2 regions of the Comamonas sp. 17RB genome follow, and region 1 is predicted to be linked to the other one. Evidence: riboswitches for the same ligand, from Rfam matches in the RefSeq annotation. Region 1 holds a riboswitch; the other holds the start of a gene.
What was found. Region 1 has a riboswitch for manganese ahead of QM470_RS18560 (TMEM165/GDT1 family protein). Riboswitches for the same ligand answer to the same signal wherever they lie in the genome.
Positions count from the first base shown of each region.

Region 2: it holds a riboswitch for manganese, as region 1 does, so the genes downstream of both, mntP (manganese efflux pump MntP) here and QM470_RS18560 (TMEM165/GDT1 family protein) in region 1, are expected to answer to the same signal.

Region 1 is NZ_JASHHY010000010.1:213,149-221,052, forward strand. It holds gene otnI (2-oxo-tetronate isomerase) at 1-700, opposite strand, end outside; gene metW (methionine biosynthesis protein MetW) at 785-1,369, opposite strand; gene metX (homoserine O-succinyltransferase MetX) at 1,366-2,496, opposite strand; gene QM470_RS18560 (TMEM165/GDT1 family protein) at 2,612-3,193, opposite strand; yybP-ykoY riboswitch at 3,297-3,403, opposite strand; gene rbp (RNA-binding regulator) at 3,642-3,977, shown strand; gene rbp (RNA-binding regulator) at 4,212-4,703, shown strand; gene lptC (LPS export ABC transporter periplasmic protein LptC) at 4,818-5,414, opposite strand; gene QM470_RS18580 (KdsC family phosphatase) at 5,411-5,959, opposite strand; gene QM470_RS18585 (KpsF/GutQ family sugar-phosphate isomerase) at 5,959-6,966, opposite strand; gene QM470_RS18590 (EAL domain-containing protein) at 7,026-7,904, opposite strand, start outside.
Region 2 is NZ_JASHHY010000005.1:276,874-284,777, reverse strand. It holds gene aspT (aspartate-alanine antiporter) at 1-739, opposite strand, end outside; gene mntP (manganese efflux pump MntP) at 1,390-1,959, opposite strand; yybP-ykoY riboswitch at 1,979-2,141, opposite strand; gene QM470_RS11340 (cysteine hydrolase family protein) at 3,122-3,658, opposite strand; gene QM470_RS11335 (response regulator) at 4,175-5,347, shown strand; gene QM470_RS11330 (response regulator) at 5,445-7,904, shown strand, end outside.

The DNA.
Region 1 (7,904 bases):
AGGGGTAGTGCAGCTCGCCGCTGTCCGGCTCATGCCGGTCGGGCACGCCCGCAATCTGGATATGGCCCACGCGCCCGGTGGGCAGGTAGTGGCGCAGCTTCATGGCCACATCGCCTTCGACGATCTGGCAGTGGTACAGGTCCATCTGCACCTGCAGCCGGGGTGAATCCACGGCCTGCACCAGCGCATGCGCCTGGTCCTGACGCTGCAGGTAGTAGCCAGGCATGTCGCGGCCGTTGATGGGCTCGATCAGCAGCGCCACCCCCGCATCCTGCGCCTGCTGGGCGGCCCAGTGCAGGCGCTCCGTCACCAGGGCCTGCACGCCGGCATGGCTTTGGCCCGCCGGCAGCAGGCCGCTCATCACATGCACGCGCGGGCATTGCAGGACGCTGGCGTACTCCAGCGCCTGCTGCAGGCCCGCACGGAAGGCAGCATCCTGCCCGGCTAGGCACAGCGTGCCGCGGGCACCGGCATCCCAGGCGGTGGCCATGGCGTCCAGTGTGGTGCCGCCCGGCGGCGCGTTGAACAGCACCTGCTGCAGGCCATGGGCACGCAGCTGCTGCGCCAGCTGTGCTGGGGCATAGGCATAGGGAAACAGGTATTCCACCGCCCGGAAACCATCGCGCGCCGCAGCGGCAAAGCGTTCCAGAAACGGCAGCTCGGTGTACATCAACGACAGGTTGGCAGCGAACTGGGGCATGGGCCCATTATCGGAAGCGCCCTGCCCTGCTGTCTGTCACCGGTCTGTCGCAGGCGACGACATTGCGCCCGGCTGTGCGCCAGATCAACCTCTTTCGAGGCAGAACACCGCCGTGCTGGCGCGCAGATTCGGCAGGGTGCGAATCACCTGGCCTTCCCGCAGGCCGAAGGAATCGACCACGTTCAAGCGGTTCTTGTGCGCCAGCACCTCGAAGTCCTTGTACGTCCCAACGCGGATATTGGGCGTGTCATACCACTGGTACGGCAGGTGGCGCGTGACCGGCATGCGCCCGCGCAGCACCGAAAAGCGGTTGGGCCAGTGGGCGAAATTGGGGAAGGTGACCACGCTCATCCGGCCCACGCGCGCGGTTTCGCGCAACATCGTTTCGGTATTGCGCAAGTGTTGCAAAGTGTTTATCTGCAGCACCATGTCGAAGCTGTTGTCATCGAAGATGGCCAGGCCTTCATCCAGGTTCAGCTGCAGCACATTGACGCCGCGCTGCAGGCAGGCCAGCACGTTGTCGTCGCTGATCTCCACACCGTAGCCGGTACAGCCGCGTTCACGCTGCAGATACTGCAGAAAGGCGCCGTCGCCGCAGCCCAGATCGAGCACGCGGGCGCCCTGGGGCACCAGCTGGGCCAGTGCTTGCATGGTGGGGGTGGCGGTCATGCGCGGAACTCCTTGGCAATGCCTTCGAAATAGGCGCGCATGGCGGCCAGGTAGCGGGGGTCGTCCAGCAGAAAGGCGTCATGGCCGTGCGGGGCGTCGATCTCGGCATAGCCCACATCGCGCTGGTTCTGCAGCAGGGCATGCACGATCTCGCGGCTGCGCCCCGGGGCAAAGCGCCAGTCGGTGGTGAAGCTCACCAGGAAGAACTTGGCCAGCGTCTTGGACAGCGCCGCCTTCAGATTGCCGCCGTGCTTCTTGGCTGGGTCGAAGTAGTCCAGCGCCCGGGTGATCAGCAGGTAGGTGTTGGCGTCAAAGTAGCCGCTGAACTTGTCGCCCTGGTAGCGCAGATAGCTCTCGATTTCGAACTCGATGTCCTGGGTGGTGAACTGGATGTCCGGGCCGTTGCGCAGCGCACGGCCGAACTTCTGGTTCATCACATCGTCGCTCAGGTAGGTGATGTGGCCGATCATGCGGGCGATCCGCAGGCCGCGCTGCGGCACCACGCCATGGGCGTAGAAGTCGCCGCCGTGAAAATCCGGATCGGTGACGATGGCACGGCGCGCCACCTCGTTGAAGGCAATGTTCTCGGCGTTCAGATTGGGCGCACTGGCCACCACCACGGCGTGGCGCATGCGCTCCGGATACTGCAGCGTCCAGCTCAGTGCCTGCATGCCGCCCAGGCTGCCGCCCAGCACGGCCGCCATCTGCCGGATGCCCAGCCGGTCCAGCAGCAGCGCCTGGGCATTGACCCAGTCCTCCACCGTCAGCACCGGAAAGCTGGAGCCGTACACCGCGCCCGTGTCGGGGTTGGTGTGCATGGGGCCGGTGGAGCCGAAACAGGAGCCCAGGTTGTTGACCCCGATGACGAAGAACTTGTCGGTATCGACCGACTTGCCCGGGCCGATCATGTTGTCCCACCAGCCTTCGCTCTTGGGCTGGCCTTCGTAGACACCCGCCACATGGTGCGAGGCGTTGAGCGCGTGGCACACCAGGATGGCGTTGGACTTGTCGGCGTTCAGCGTTCCGTAGGTTTCGAACGCAAGGGTGTAGTCGCGGATGCTGTGGCCGCTTTGCAGCGGCAGCGCATCCGGAAAATGCATGGATTGCGGTGTGGCGATGAAGGACATGAAAAAACCCGGCATCGCTAAAAACGAGGCCGGGTCGATAGATGTCGTCGGACGGGTCTTTAGCAGGATTTATAAAGCGCCCGCAAGCTGTAGCAAATCGGCGCGTGAGCGGCAATTATGCCAAATCCTTGAGCATGGGCGCAAACAGCGCCAGCAAGCCCAGCACCAGGAAAATGACCGCCGACACCAGATGCACCATGCGGATGGGCACCTTCTTGACCAGCTTGTCGCCCAGCCACACCACCGGGGCGTTGGCCAGCATCATGCCGAAAGTGGTGCCCGCCACCACCCAGACATAGGCGCCGCTGTACTGGGCCGCCAGCATCACCGTGGCGATCTGGGTCTTGTCGCCCATCTCGGCCAGGAAGAAGGCAATCAGCGTGGTGCCGAACACGCCCCAGCGGGAATGCTGGGACGTGCCGTCATCGTCCAGCTTGTCGGGAATCAGCATCCACACCGCCATGGCGATGAAGGACAGGCCCAGGATCCAGCGCATGGCGTCCGGGCCGACCATCTGGGTCACCCAGGCGCCCACGGCGCCGGCCAGGGCATGGTTGACCAGCGTGGCCACCAGAATGCCCAGCACGATGGGCCAGGGCTTGCGAAAGCGTGCCGCCAGTACGAGGGAGAGCAGTTGGGTTTTGTCGCCCATCTCGGCCAGGGCGACGATGGCGGTAGAAACAAGGAAAGCGTCCATGGTGGGGTTATCTTGTGTAAATCACGGCCGGATGATTGCGAGCGCGCATTGACCACACCCCGACTCCGGCACGTGGATCGGTGTGTAGTCAATGGTCTCGCCCAGCTCCAACAAGAGAACCGCGTACGCCATAGGGCAAAGCCCCAAGTCTGTTGACGCACGCTTTTGGCACCTTGCGTACCAAACGGGCTACTCCCCAAAGACAAACGGCATTCTACCGCCCCGCCGTGGTGCACTGCGTTTAAATGGGGTTTCCGGGTTTTCTCGGATGACATGTTGTAAGCAGCACAAAGTTGTCTATACCCTGTGAAACTCGCATTCTTATGATTGATAATGCCTTGAGCTTTTGTGCTTATCACAGAGGCCAGTGCGTTAGCGTCTCTACCGTCGTCACGTTTGCGGACACCTAGGGCTCCATCGCGTTTTCACTTTTTTCCTGGAGTCTTCCATGGGTAACAAACTCTACGTCGGCAACCTGCCGTACTCTTTCCGCGACAACGATCTGCAACAAGCTTTCAGCGAATTTGGCAATGTCAGCAGCGCCAAGGTCATGATGGAGCGTGACACCGGCCGTTCCAAGGGCTTCGGCTTTGTGGAAATGGGCAGCGATGCTGAAGCCCAAGCCGCCATCCAAGGCCTGCACGGCCAAAACCACGGCGGCCGTGACCTGGTGGTCAACGAAGCCCGTCCGATGGCTCCCCGCCCTCCCCGCAGCGGCGGCTTCGGCGGCGGCAACTACGGTGGTGGTGGCGATTTCGGCGGTGGCCGTCGCAACAGCTACTAAATAGCCCGCGCTTTTACGCCTCAACGTCAAAGCGAAAAGAAAGGAACCTTCGGGTTCCTTTTTTGTTTAGAAATGTCACAAATTTACCCGCCCAACGGTAATGCTTCTTTTGCTCCCCCATTAATAATGTTTTACGGGAATACTCCCGCGGGTGATCTGCAGGTCCGTTTTCCAGCGCGCGGTGCGATGAAGGCTTGTATAGGTCAAACAAAGAAGGATATTGAGGAGCGATTGATGGGAAATAAGTTGTACGTAGGAAACCTGCCCTACGGCGTGCGTGACAATGATCTGGAACAGGCCTTCTCCCAGTTTGGCACCGTGACAAGCGCCAAGGTCATGATGGAGCGTGACACGGGTCGCTCCAAAGGTTTTGGATTCGTGGAAATGGGCAGCGATGCCGAAGCCAGTGCCGCCGTCCAGGGCATGAATGGCCAGCCGCTGGGCGGGCGCAGCCTGGTGGTCAATGAAGCCCGCCCCATGGAACCCCGTCCGCCCCGCAGCTTCGGTGGTGGCGGTGGCGGTGGCGGCTATGGCGACGGCGGTGGCCGCCGCGACAGCTACGGCGGTGGTGGTGGCGGCGGTGGCGGCTACAACCGCGACCGCGAAGGCGGTGGTGGCTACGGTGGCGGCCGCCAGGACGGCGGCTTCCGCAGCCCCTATGGCTCGGGCCCGCGTGGCCGTGGCGGCTATGGCGGCGGCGGTGGTGGCGGCTACAACGGCGAATAAGCCCACCGCATTACCTCTGCTGCAAAAAAAGGCCTCTGACAGAGGCCTTTTTTTATGGAAACTTTCCCGTGGATCTTTGCGCGGCCATGCCGGCCACATATTCGGTCCGCGGTATTAACGCCCGGGCTCCAGCACCCCCCGCACGCGCCCCTGCATTTGCACCACCCGCGACACATTGTCGTAATCCAGCTGGTCGGCCGTAAACCGGTCCTTGCCCTGGGTCAGCACCACCGGCAAATGCGATTTCACCCGTTCTTCCTGGGTCCAGGCATGCAGAAACTCGCCTTCAAACTGCATGGGTGACTTGGGCGGCAGAGGCTGCCGAATCACCACCGCATTGCCCCACAGCTGGACTTCCGAGGCATCCGAATTGCTGATGCCTTTCTTGGCCGTGGCCGTGGTCTTGGCACCGTCCGGGGCATAGCCGCGCATATCCACATTCTGGATTTCCAGGGTATCGGTATCGGGGTAATGGTCGGCCTGGTCCCCCCGGATTTCGCTTTGCATGCGCCCCTGCACATCGAAATCCTTCACCATGAAGTGGACCATGGTGTAGTCCGGGTCGTGGCCCACGGACCGCTCCTGCGCCGTTTTGGGCGCAGACGGCGCATTGCGCACCAGCCACCATGAGCCCAGCGCCAGCAGCGCCATCAGCAGCACCGGCAGGTACAGGGACAGGCTTTCCCAGGAGCGGCGGACAGCTTGGATCATGGCAGATAGGCTTCCAGCAACCGGCGGTAGGCCCCGGTCGCAATCAACAGCAGGTCACAGACCGCGCGCACGGCCCCCTGTCCACCGGACTGGGGCGTCACAAAATCCGCGACCGCCAGGCACTCGGCATGCGCATTGGCCGGCGCACAGGCCAGCGCACTGCGGCTGAGCATGGGCAGGTCGGGCCAGTCGTCGCCCATGGCCGCAGCCTGGTGCCATTCCAGCCCCAGCGTATCGAGGATGGCCTGGGCAGCGGGCAGCTTGTCTTCCGTGCCGTAGCGCACATGGGTGACCCCCAGTTGCTGCAGGCGCAGACGCAGCGGTGCCGAATCCCGCCCGGTCACCACCGCAGGCGTGATGCCGGCTTTTTGCAGCAGCTTGATGCCGTGTCCGTCCAGGGTGTTGAAGCGCTTGTACGTTTCACCCTGCTCGGAAAACAGCAGGCCGCCGTCGGTCAGCACTCCGTCCACGTCCAGGAACAGCACGCGCACGTTCTGTGCCTTCAGCAGCAGATCGGGGGGAAATTGCAAAGCAGCGTGGGCCATCAGATCACCTTGGCGCGCATCAGGTCACGGATGTGCACGATACCGGCCAGCCGGCCTGCGGCATCCACCGCCATCACCGAGGTGATGCCGTGCTGCTCCATCAACTGGGCCGCGTCCACCGCCAGCGCTTCCGTGCTGACGGTCTTGGGGCGGGCGTGCATCAGCTGGCCGGCCGTGGCCGTGCGCAGCTCGGTGCCCGCTTCGATGCAGCGGCGCAGATCGCCGTCGGTGAAGATGCCCTGCACCTGCTGCTGTGCATCGACCACCACGGCGCAGCCCAGGCCCTTGGCGCCCATTTCGCGCATCAGCGTGCTGAAGTCGGCATCCGGCTGCACCGCAGGCACATCGCTGCCGGAACGCATCACATCGGCCACATGGGTCAGCAGCTTGCGGCCCAGCGATCCGCCGGGGTGCGAACGGGCAAAGTCCTCGGCCCGGAAACCGCGCGCATCCAGCAGCGCCATGGCCAGGGCATCCCCCAGCGCCAGCTGGGCCGTGGTGCTGGCGGTGGGGGCCAGGTTCAGCGGACAGGCTTCGCGCTCGACACTGGTGTCCAGCACCCAGTCGGCATGGCGTGCCAGCGTGGACTGCAGCCCGCCGGTCATGGCCACAATGCCCACGCCCTGGCGCTTGAGGGCGCTCAGCAGCGAGGTGATCTCGTCGGATTCACCGCTGTTGGACAGGGCCAGCACCAGATCCTTGTCGGTGACCATGCCCAGGTCGCCGTGGCTGGCCTCGGCCGGGTGCACAAAGAACGCCGGGGTGCCGGTGGACGCCAGCGTGGCGGCCAGCTTGCGACCCACATGGCCGCTCTTGCCCATGCCCATCACCACCACGCGGCCGGGCAGGCGCAGGATCTGCTGCACCACCTGGGCAAACACCTGGTTCAGGCGGTCCGCCATGGACTGCAGGGCCTGCACTTCAATGGCCAATGTGCTGCGCGCCAGGTCCAGGGCGCGCTGATCTTCTGGCGCAACAGGGCGCACAGCAACTTGCGAAGCATTCATGGCGAAATTCTATCGGCCCGCCCCATCCCCTGCAGGGCAGCAGCGAGCACCGCCCATGGTTATCCCGCCGGCACCACCAGCCCGGCATGCGCCAGCAGCATCTGCGCCTCGGCCGGCCGCCCGAACAGATAGCCCTGGAACCGCCGGCAGCCATGGGCCACCAGGAAATCCAGCTGACCACGGGTCTCCACCCCTTCGGCCACCACCTCCAACCCCAGGCTCTGGCCCAGTGCGATCACGGTGCGCACAATGGCGGCATCGTTCGCGTCCAGCAGCACATCGCGCACAAAGCTCTGGTCGATCTTTAGCTGCGACAGCGGCAGGCGCTTCAGATAGCCCAGCGAGGAGTAGCCGGTGCCGAAGTCGTCCAGCGAGAACTGGATGCCCCAGCCGCGCAAGGTCTGCATCTTGGCGATGCTGTCCTCCACCTCGTCCAGCATCAGGCTTTCGGTCAGCTCCAGCTTCAGCCGGTCGGCGCGCGCCCCGGTGTCGCGCAGAATGTCCTGCATGCGGGGCACAAAGTCGGCATGGCGGAACTCCTGGGCACTCAGGTTCACCGCCAGGGTCCAGTCGGCCGTGGCCGCATCCTGGGCCCACAGCGCCAGCTGCTGGCAGGCCAGGCGCAGCACCCAGCGGTCCAGCGCAAAAATCAGCCCCATCTGCTCGGCGGCGGGAATGAAGGCCCCGGGCGGAATCAGTCCGCGCTCCGGGTGCTTCCAGCGCACCAGGGCTTCTGCCCCCTGCACCCGGCCCTCGGCATCCACCACCGGCTGGTAATGCAATAAGAAATGGCCCTGTTCCAGGGCCATGCGGATATCCACCTCCAACGCCGCACGTTCGCGCACGGTGCGCTGCAGCTGCGGGTCGAACACGCTCCAGGCATTGCGTCCCCGGGTCTTGGCTTCGCCCAGTGCCAGTTCCACGCACTGGCGCATTTC
Region 2 (7,904 bases), on a different contig from region 1:
CCGTGATCGGCCCGCCGCTGACGCTGTGCTCCAGCGCCGCAACGGTCTTGCCGGCCCCCACCTGCACGCGGTACACGCGGCCCACGATGTCGGGCAGTGCGGGCGTCTCGCCGTGGCCGTAGACCCGTGCGCCCTTCAGGGCTTCGGCCTCGGCCTTGATGGCGTCATCGCGGATGCTGCGGCGCATGAACCACGGCAGGATGTTGACGCAGACAATGATGGCGCCGAACGAGCCGAAGATATAGGTCACCGCGTAGCCGATGGCCACATTGGCCTGCAGGCGCTGCGACTCGTCTGCGGCCAGCCCCAGTTTGTCGATGGCAGAGCTGGCCGTGCCGATGATGGCCGATTGCGTCAGTCCGCCAGCGGCAATGCCTGCCGCCAGGCCCTTGTCCAGCTCGAACATGCGCGCCAGCACCACCACCGTGACCAGCCCACTGAGCGCCAGCACGGCCGCCATGACGATCTCGCGGATGGTCTGGCGTCCCAGGGAACGGAAGAATTGGGGGCCGCTTTCAAAACCCACGGCGTAGATGAAGAGCGCGAACAGAATCGACTTGACGCCGTTGTCGATGGTCACGCCCACCTGGCTGATGGCGACCGCTGCAAGCAGCGATCCGGCCACTCCGCCGAGCTGGAATTTACCGAACTGGAATTTACCGATCCAATACCCCAAGGCCAGGGAAAGGAAGAGCGCTATCTCGGGAGAATGCTTGAAGATACCGGAAACGTACTGCATGAGACCTCCTTCTTCGTGCGTAACTTTTATCAGAACATTCGCAATAAAAGATGACCACTCAAAAGCGAGGATTTGGTGGCGCTGCCGGATAAATTGGTGCATGGCATCCGCTGGTTTCAGACGCAGAGTCCTCCTTTTCTCCGACAAAAATTCGCGTGGAACACCTCTGTTTTTGAAACACTTCGGCACAAAAAACATGCCCTGATACCCATATGTGGATGGGTGGCAGCAGACGGTTGACAGGACAGAAAAAAATGGGAAAGGCGATGGCACCCATATCCGTGACGGCGGCATATTGGGACGCCGCAAAAGTGCGGCCCATGCGCGTTCTGCCACGCTGAAAAAATCACGCAATTCGGCTGCCCCCAATATGGACCTGCTATAAAAACGCAAGCCCCTATGCACGGCAAGAAACCATGCCGCATTGGCTGTCGGCAACTTTTTCTTCATAAAAAATCCCGCCGGCAGCGGGATTTTTTATGGGCGCCCATAAATATCTCTTTGGCCTATTTACGGCCCACCCTGCGCATGCCCATCAGAAGCTTTGTGGCGGTCAGGCACAGTCGAAAAATGGGGCACATTCACACATCCACGGAACCAGCGCTGCAATGGATGGCGGTGCAGCACTGGCCGTGGATATGGTGCCGTTCTCAGGCGACGGACAGATGCTCGTACAGAATCAGCGAACCAATGGCGATCAGCACCAGGCCGCCCACGGCCTCTGCCCACCGGCCCGTGATGTGACCCAGCAGGCGCCCCACCATGACGCCCAGCGTCACCATGGCGAAAGTGGCAAACCCGATGCTCAGCGCCACCACGGTGATGTTCACATCCAGGAACGCCAGGCCGACGCCCACCGCCATGGCATCGATGCTGGTGGCAAAACCGGTGGCCACCAGCAGCCAGAACCCGTGCCGTGCGGGCTTGCTCATCTCCGGTGCATCGGCGTGCTGGAACGCTCCCACCACCATGCGCAGGCCCAGCACCAGCAGCAGGACAAAGGCGATCCAGTGGTCCCAGGATTTGACGTAGTCGGCAGCGGCATAGCCCAGCGCCCAGCCGACCAGCGGAGTGATGGCCTCGATGACACCAAAGATCAGGCCGGTGCGCACAGCCTCTGACCAACGGGGTTTCACAAGGGCGGATCCTTTGCCAATGGCGGCAGCAAAGGCATCCGTGGACATGGCGAGCGCCAAAAGGGTGACGGAAGCAGCGTTCATCTGGGGTTCTGAGAATACGGTCGGGCCTGAGCACAACGGCATGCCTCCACTGCCCGACCTGCGTCGTGGTGACATGCCGATGGTCTCGCCAACCGAAGAACGGATGTCTGCGCCACAGCATGAAGATGCCGAGTGTGTTGACGCAGACGCTTCCAGGGCGGAAGCAGGCTACTCCCCAAGGGAACCCGCAGTCTAAACGCGCCGTGTCCGCTTTTCGCGAATGGCGCCAAAGGCCTTATTTCACAGCTGGAATGCGTTGCATTGCACTTGCAGCGCATCGCTCGCACTTCCGGGGTCCTCCGGAAGTTTTCATGCCATGGATAGCGCGCGCAGCCTGGCTGCAGCCACCGGCACACCTACACCTGCAACAGCCTTGCCACGCAAGGCAAGGCACTGCCCATGCATGGCCCGGGGTGGCATGGCAACGGCCCATCGTTCCACGCCGGACCCGGTGCATTGCTCCCTGCTGCGCTGCCGGGCATGGCGGACGCGCCAGAAGACAGCGACTTTTTCATTCCGCTGTCACCCTGTAGGTGGCCTCTGCAGCGAGAGCAACCGCTGACCGACGCTGTCTTTACACAATTCTGTTTCAGTTTGATACAAACTAGCCGATAAACGGTAGACAGCAGATCACGTTCAAGGAGTCATCAATGAGGCGGTGCATTATCAAAGTCGAAGGGGCGTACTACACCGCCCTGTTCCCCAGCACCTGCGCGGCCCTTGAAGATGCCATGCGGCGATTTCCCAGGGCATCCGCCATCAGCGTGAGAACCGTGCAGCGCCTGTACCGCTGCATGGCGGTGCACTGATTCCAGTCCAGGTCCTACCGTTCACAGGCTTTACCTTTTTGCCGGGCCTGGGAGCGTCTCCTCCCTCCCTCTCTTCAGTTCCCACGCACGCCGCAAGGCACCGGCTTTTTTCTTCGGCATCCGTTGCCAAACAGGGGCAGCCACCAACCACAGGGAGCACAACACGCGATCGCACCCGACGGTCTCCGCGCACATGGAAGCGATGCACCGGCGCCATCGCATGAGAACAGATACCCCTTTGCGCTAAACGCACGCCACACACCGCACCGGCATTCGGATACCTGCGCACCAGCTCCGAGCGCAGGGCCGGCGGTGGCATGGGTCAGGCCTCAGCATGCCGGCGCGGCAGTGCGCTAAGCCTGGGCCGGCACCGGGAAACTCCAGGCATGTGCAGGCACCACCGAGCAGAACGCTCCAGCCAGCGTGGCGTTGTGGTGTGCCACGATCTGCTCGGCACGCAGCTGAGGGCTGTCTGCGCAGGTGTGCGCATCGGCAATGAGCACGGCCTCCAGGCCCAGATCGCGCGCAGCCCGGCAAGTGGTGTCCACGCAATACTGGGTTTTCATTCCGGTGATGACCACGCCGCTCACGCCAGCAGCGTGGAACTTGTCCAGCAGACCGGTCCCTGCAAAAGCGCTGGGGCGGTGCTTTTCAAACACCACTTCACTACCGTCCAGCTGCAACTCCGGCGCCAGTTCGGTCAACGGGCTGCCAGGGCCGATGGGCGTGCCCACGGGACCGATGTGCCGTGCCAGAAAAATGGGGGCTCCGGCGCGCCGCGCCTGGGCCATCAGCGTGTTGATGGTCTCCAGCATCTCGGTGCAGCGCCACATGGATTCGGGACCGTGGACCAGCCCGACTTGGACATCGAGGACTAACAGGGCAAACATGTATGCATTTCCTTGCGTGGTGCCAGCGGCGCAAGGGCATAAAAAAAGCCCTGTCCATTGCTGGCGGGCCTGGGAAGTGGATCGACCGATCGCTCACGGCACTTCACACGGTCCGCAATCAGCGGTCGTGGAGGTAGTGGAGGTAGTGGTGGTGAGTGTGCAGCGAACCATGGAACCCCACTGTAGCAAGTTTTTGCGCTGCAGCATCCATAGCGACGCCGCTGTGGCAACTCCCACGACTCCCCGCGACGACGCCAGCGCAGGCCTCCTCGGCACGGCGCCAGTACCAAGGGATATCGGAAGCCGGGCTCTGCCGATCATCGGGAGGCATGACCGCCCTCCCGGGTGCCAGCAAGGCTGATGGCCCGGTGCACTGCGCCCAGTGCATGCGAGAGGGACACAACGGTGTTCCAGCGCAACCTGGACGGGCCCCTGTCGGGAAAAAGTTGCCAAGCTGTAAGCAATGGTAGATATTCTGAAAAAGAGAGTCTCGACACCCGTTACCAGGGAGATCTGATGCTTGCAGGAACCACAGAGAGGCCGTTTCGCCCGCAGATTCTGGCGGTGGACGATTCACCGGACAACCTGTGGCTTCTGTCGGGCCTGCTCAAGGCCAAATACCAGTTGAAGCTCGCCAGTTCCGGCGAGAAGGCCTTGGAAATCATTGCCCAGGAAACACTTCCTGACTTGGTACTGCTGGACGTGATGATGTCCGGGATGTCGGGCTACGAGGTCTGCCGCAGGCTCAAGGAGTCGTCCAGAACCCGGCATATCCCCATCATTTTTTTGACGGCCATGACCAGCACGGCCGATGAAACCACCGGACTGGAGGTCGGCGCGGCCGACTTCATCAGCAAGCCCATCAATCCGCCCATTCTGCTGGCACGCGTGGCATCGCAGTTGCAGGCCAAGATCGGGGCGGACATCCTGCGGAACCAGAATGAGTTTCTCGACTTCGAGGTGCACAGGCGCACCCGCGAACTGGCGGCCATCCAGGATGTCACCATCCTGGCAATGGCCTCGCTGGCGGAAACCCGTGACAACGAGACCGGCAACCATATCCGCCGGACCCAGCACTATGTGAAGGTGCTGGCCACAGCGCTGAAAGACCACCCGCGCTTCCGTCTACACCTTGATGGCAATGTGATCGACATGCTGTTCAAGTCCGCGCCCTTGCATGACATCGGCAAGATCGGCATTCCCGACCGGATCCTGCTGAAGCCGGGCCGCTTCGAGCCACAGGAGTTCGAGGTCATGAAGACCCACACCACCTTGGGCCGGGATTCAATACAGCATGCAGAAGACCAACTGGGCATGGCGGTGGACTTCCTGAAATACGCCAAGGAGATCGCCTATGGCCACCATGAGAAGTGGGACGGCAGCGGCTACCCGCAGGGCCTCTCCGGCGATGCCATTCCCGTCTCGGCCCGCATCATGGCGGTGGCAGACGTCTATGACGCGCTGATCAGCCGCCGTGTGTACAAGGAAGGCATGCCACACGGCAAAGCGGTGGACATCATGCGCGAGGGGCGCGGCATGCACTTCGACCCGGATGTGTTCGACGCCTTCCTGGGTGTGCTGGACCGGTTCCAGGAGATTTCGCGGACCTATGCCGACAGCCATGCCGACATGCTGGAAAAGCAACGCAGCGTGGAGCTCGCCAAAGGCGACATCGGCTCCATCGCCTAGCTTTCGAGTGCCTTTCCCCCATTGCCCCCAGCCCCGCCAGGGCGAGCGGCCCCGATAGCGGATCCCTGCACTGCTCGTGAGAAGAGGCGCTTATTCCATGACCGGACTGGTTCAGCACTACCACCGCTCTTCGTTGACGGCCAAGCTGGCCACTGCCTTTGCGGTGGTGCTTCTGATGGCCGCCATGATCAGCATGCTCGGGCTGTACACGGTGGGAAAGGTGAGCCACCAGATCGAGGACATGTACGAGAACGAGCTGCAAGGCATCTCCGATGCGCGGGCCGTGCAGTTCTTCTATGCCGACATGGAGCGCTCGCTGCGCGATGCGCTGCTGACCAACGATGAAACGGACCACGCCAATGCCATGCGACAACTGGACAAGGCGCATGCGGACATCAACCGTGAAGTGGCGGAGCTGCGCAAACGCATCGGCCAGGAGGACAACCGGCGCAGACTGGCGGCATTCGAGCAGAACTATGCCGCCTACCGCCAGGCCCTGGAGCACATGCTGGAGCTGGCCCGCCAGGGCCGCCTGAACGAGGCCCGGCTGCGCATTTCCAGCCGGGAGTTCAGAACGATGGGCGACACCGTGGGCCAGACCATGGAAGCCATCGCTACTTCCAAGGAGCAGAGTGCCCGCGCCACCCTCAAGGCGGTGCAGGTTCTGGCCGATGAAACCCGGCTGCGCGGCATGGTCCTGCTGGCGCTGGGCGGCTTGTCCAGCGTGCTGCTCGCCTGGCTCATCGTCCGTTCCATCCGCGTTTCTGCGGTGGAATTGCGCACGGCGGTGGAGCGTATCGCCGCCGGCGACCTGGAGCAGGAAGTGCCACACACCGCCTACCAGAACGACGTGGGTGCACTGGCACGTGCGGTGGCGGTGCTGCAGGGCTTTGCGCGCGAGCTGGAGGTACAGCGCTGGGTGAAGGCGCATACCGCCTCGATTTCAGCGGAGCTGCAGGCCACCCACACCTTTGCCGAACTGGCGCAGCGTTTCTTCACCTTGACTGCGCCTTTGCTGGGTGTGGGACATGGGGTGCTGTATCTCTACGAAAAGGCGGATCGCCGGTTGCGCCTGCTGGGGGGCTTTGCGCAGTGTGAGGTCCAGTCCCAGGAGTCGTACATTCCGCTGGGCCAAGGGCTGGTGGGGCAATGCGCCGTGGAGCGCAGCCCCATTGTGCTGACCAATCCCCCAGCAGACTATGTGCGCGTGGGCTCTGCACTGGGGGAGGCAGCGCCGCGCTCCATCAACGTGCTGCCCGTCATGCGGGGGGATGAACTGCTGGGCGTTCTGGAGATCGCCAGCCTGGAGCCCAGCCCCCCCGGCCGCCAGGCGCTGCTGGATGCCCTGATGCCGTCGCTTGCGGCCAATCTGGAGATCATGGAGCGCAATCTGGCCACCCACCAGTTGCTACAGGAAACCCAGGCCCAGGCCCGGACGCTGGAGCGGCAGGCCGACGAGCTGGCACGGCAGAAGGACGCGATCAAGGCCACCGAGACCTGGTACCACAGCATCATCGAATCCTCGCCCGATGGGATGCTGGTCCTGGATCCGGAGGGCTGCATCTCTTTGGCCAACCCCCTGGTGGGAACGATGTTCGGTTATGTGGAGGAGGAGCTGATCGGCATGCCCATCGCAACGCTGATCCCCTTCTATGCGCGGGATGGGTATGCCGCACAGCGGGATACCTTTGCCCAGGAAGGCGGCTCCCACCTGATGGGCGCTGACGGTATCCGTGTGTACGGCCTGCGCAAGGACGGGACGGAAATCCCCATCGAGGTGGGGATTTCCCGCCTGCCCGATGTGGGCGGCCGGGGCGAATGCGTGTGCGCATCGGTGCGCGATGTGGCGCAGCGCCACCGCGCCGAGGACGAGGTGCGTCACGCCCGCGAACTGGCCGAGGAAGCCACCCGCGCCAAGAGCGAGTTTCTGGCCAATATGAGCCACGAAATCCGCACGCCCATGAATGCCATCATCGGCATGTCGCACCTGACCTTGCAGACCACGCTGAATGCCAAACAGCGCAATTACATCGAGAAGGTCAATCACTCGGCGGAAAACCTGCTGGGCATCATCAACGACATCCTGGATTTCTCCAAGATCGAGGCCGGCAAGCTGTCCATGGAGAAGGTCGACTTCAAGCTGGCGGACGTGCTGGACCATGTGGCCAACCTCATCGGCATCAAGGCCGAGGACCAGGGTCTGGAGTTGCTGTTCAATACGTCGTCCGGCTTGCCCGCCACCCTGGTGGGCGACCCGCTGCGGCTGGGGCAGGTGCTGGTCAATCTGTGCAGCAATGCGGTCAAGTTCGCCGAGCACGGCGAAGTCATCCTGGGAACGGAAATGGTGGCCCAAACGCCGGAGGAGGTGGAATTGCACTTCTGGGTGCAGGATTCGGGCATCGGCATGACGCAAGAGCAGTGCACGCGGCTGTTCCAGTCCTTCAGCCAAGCGGACAGCTCCACTACCCGTCGCTATGGCGGGACCGGCCTGGGGCTGGCGATATCACGCACCTTGGTGGAGCTTATGCAGGGCCGCATCTGGGTGGAGAGCGCGCTG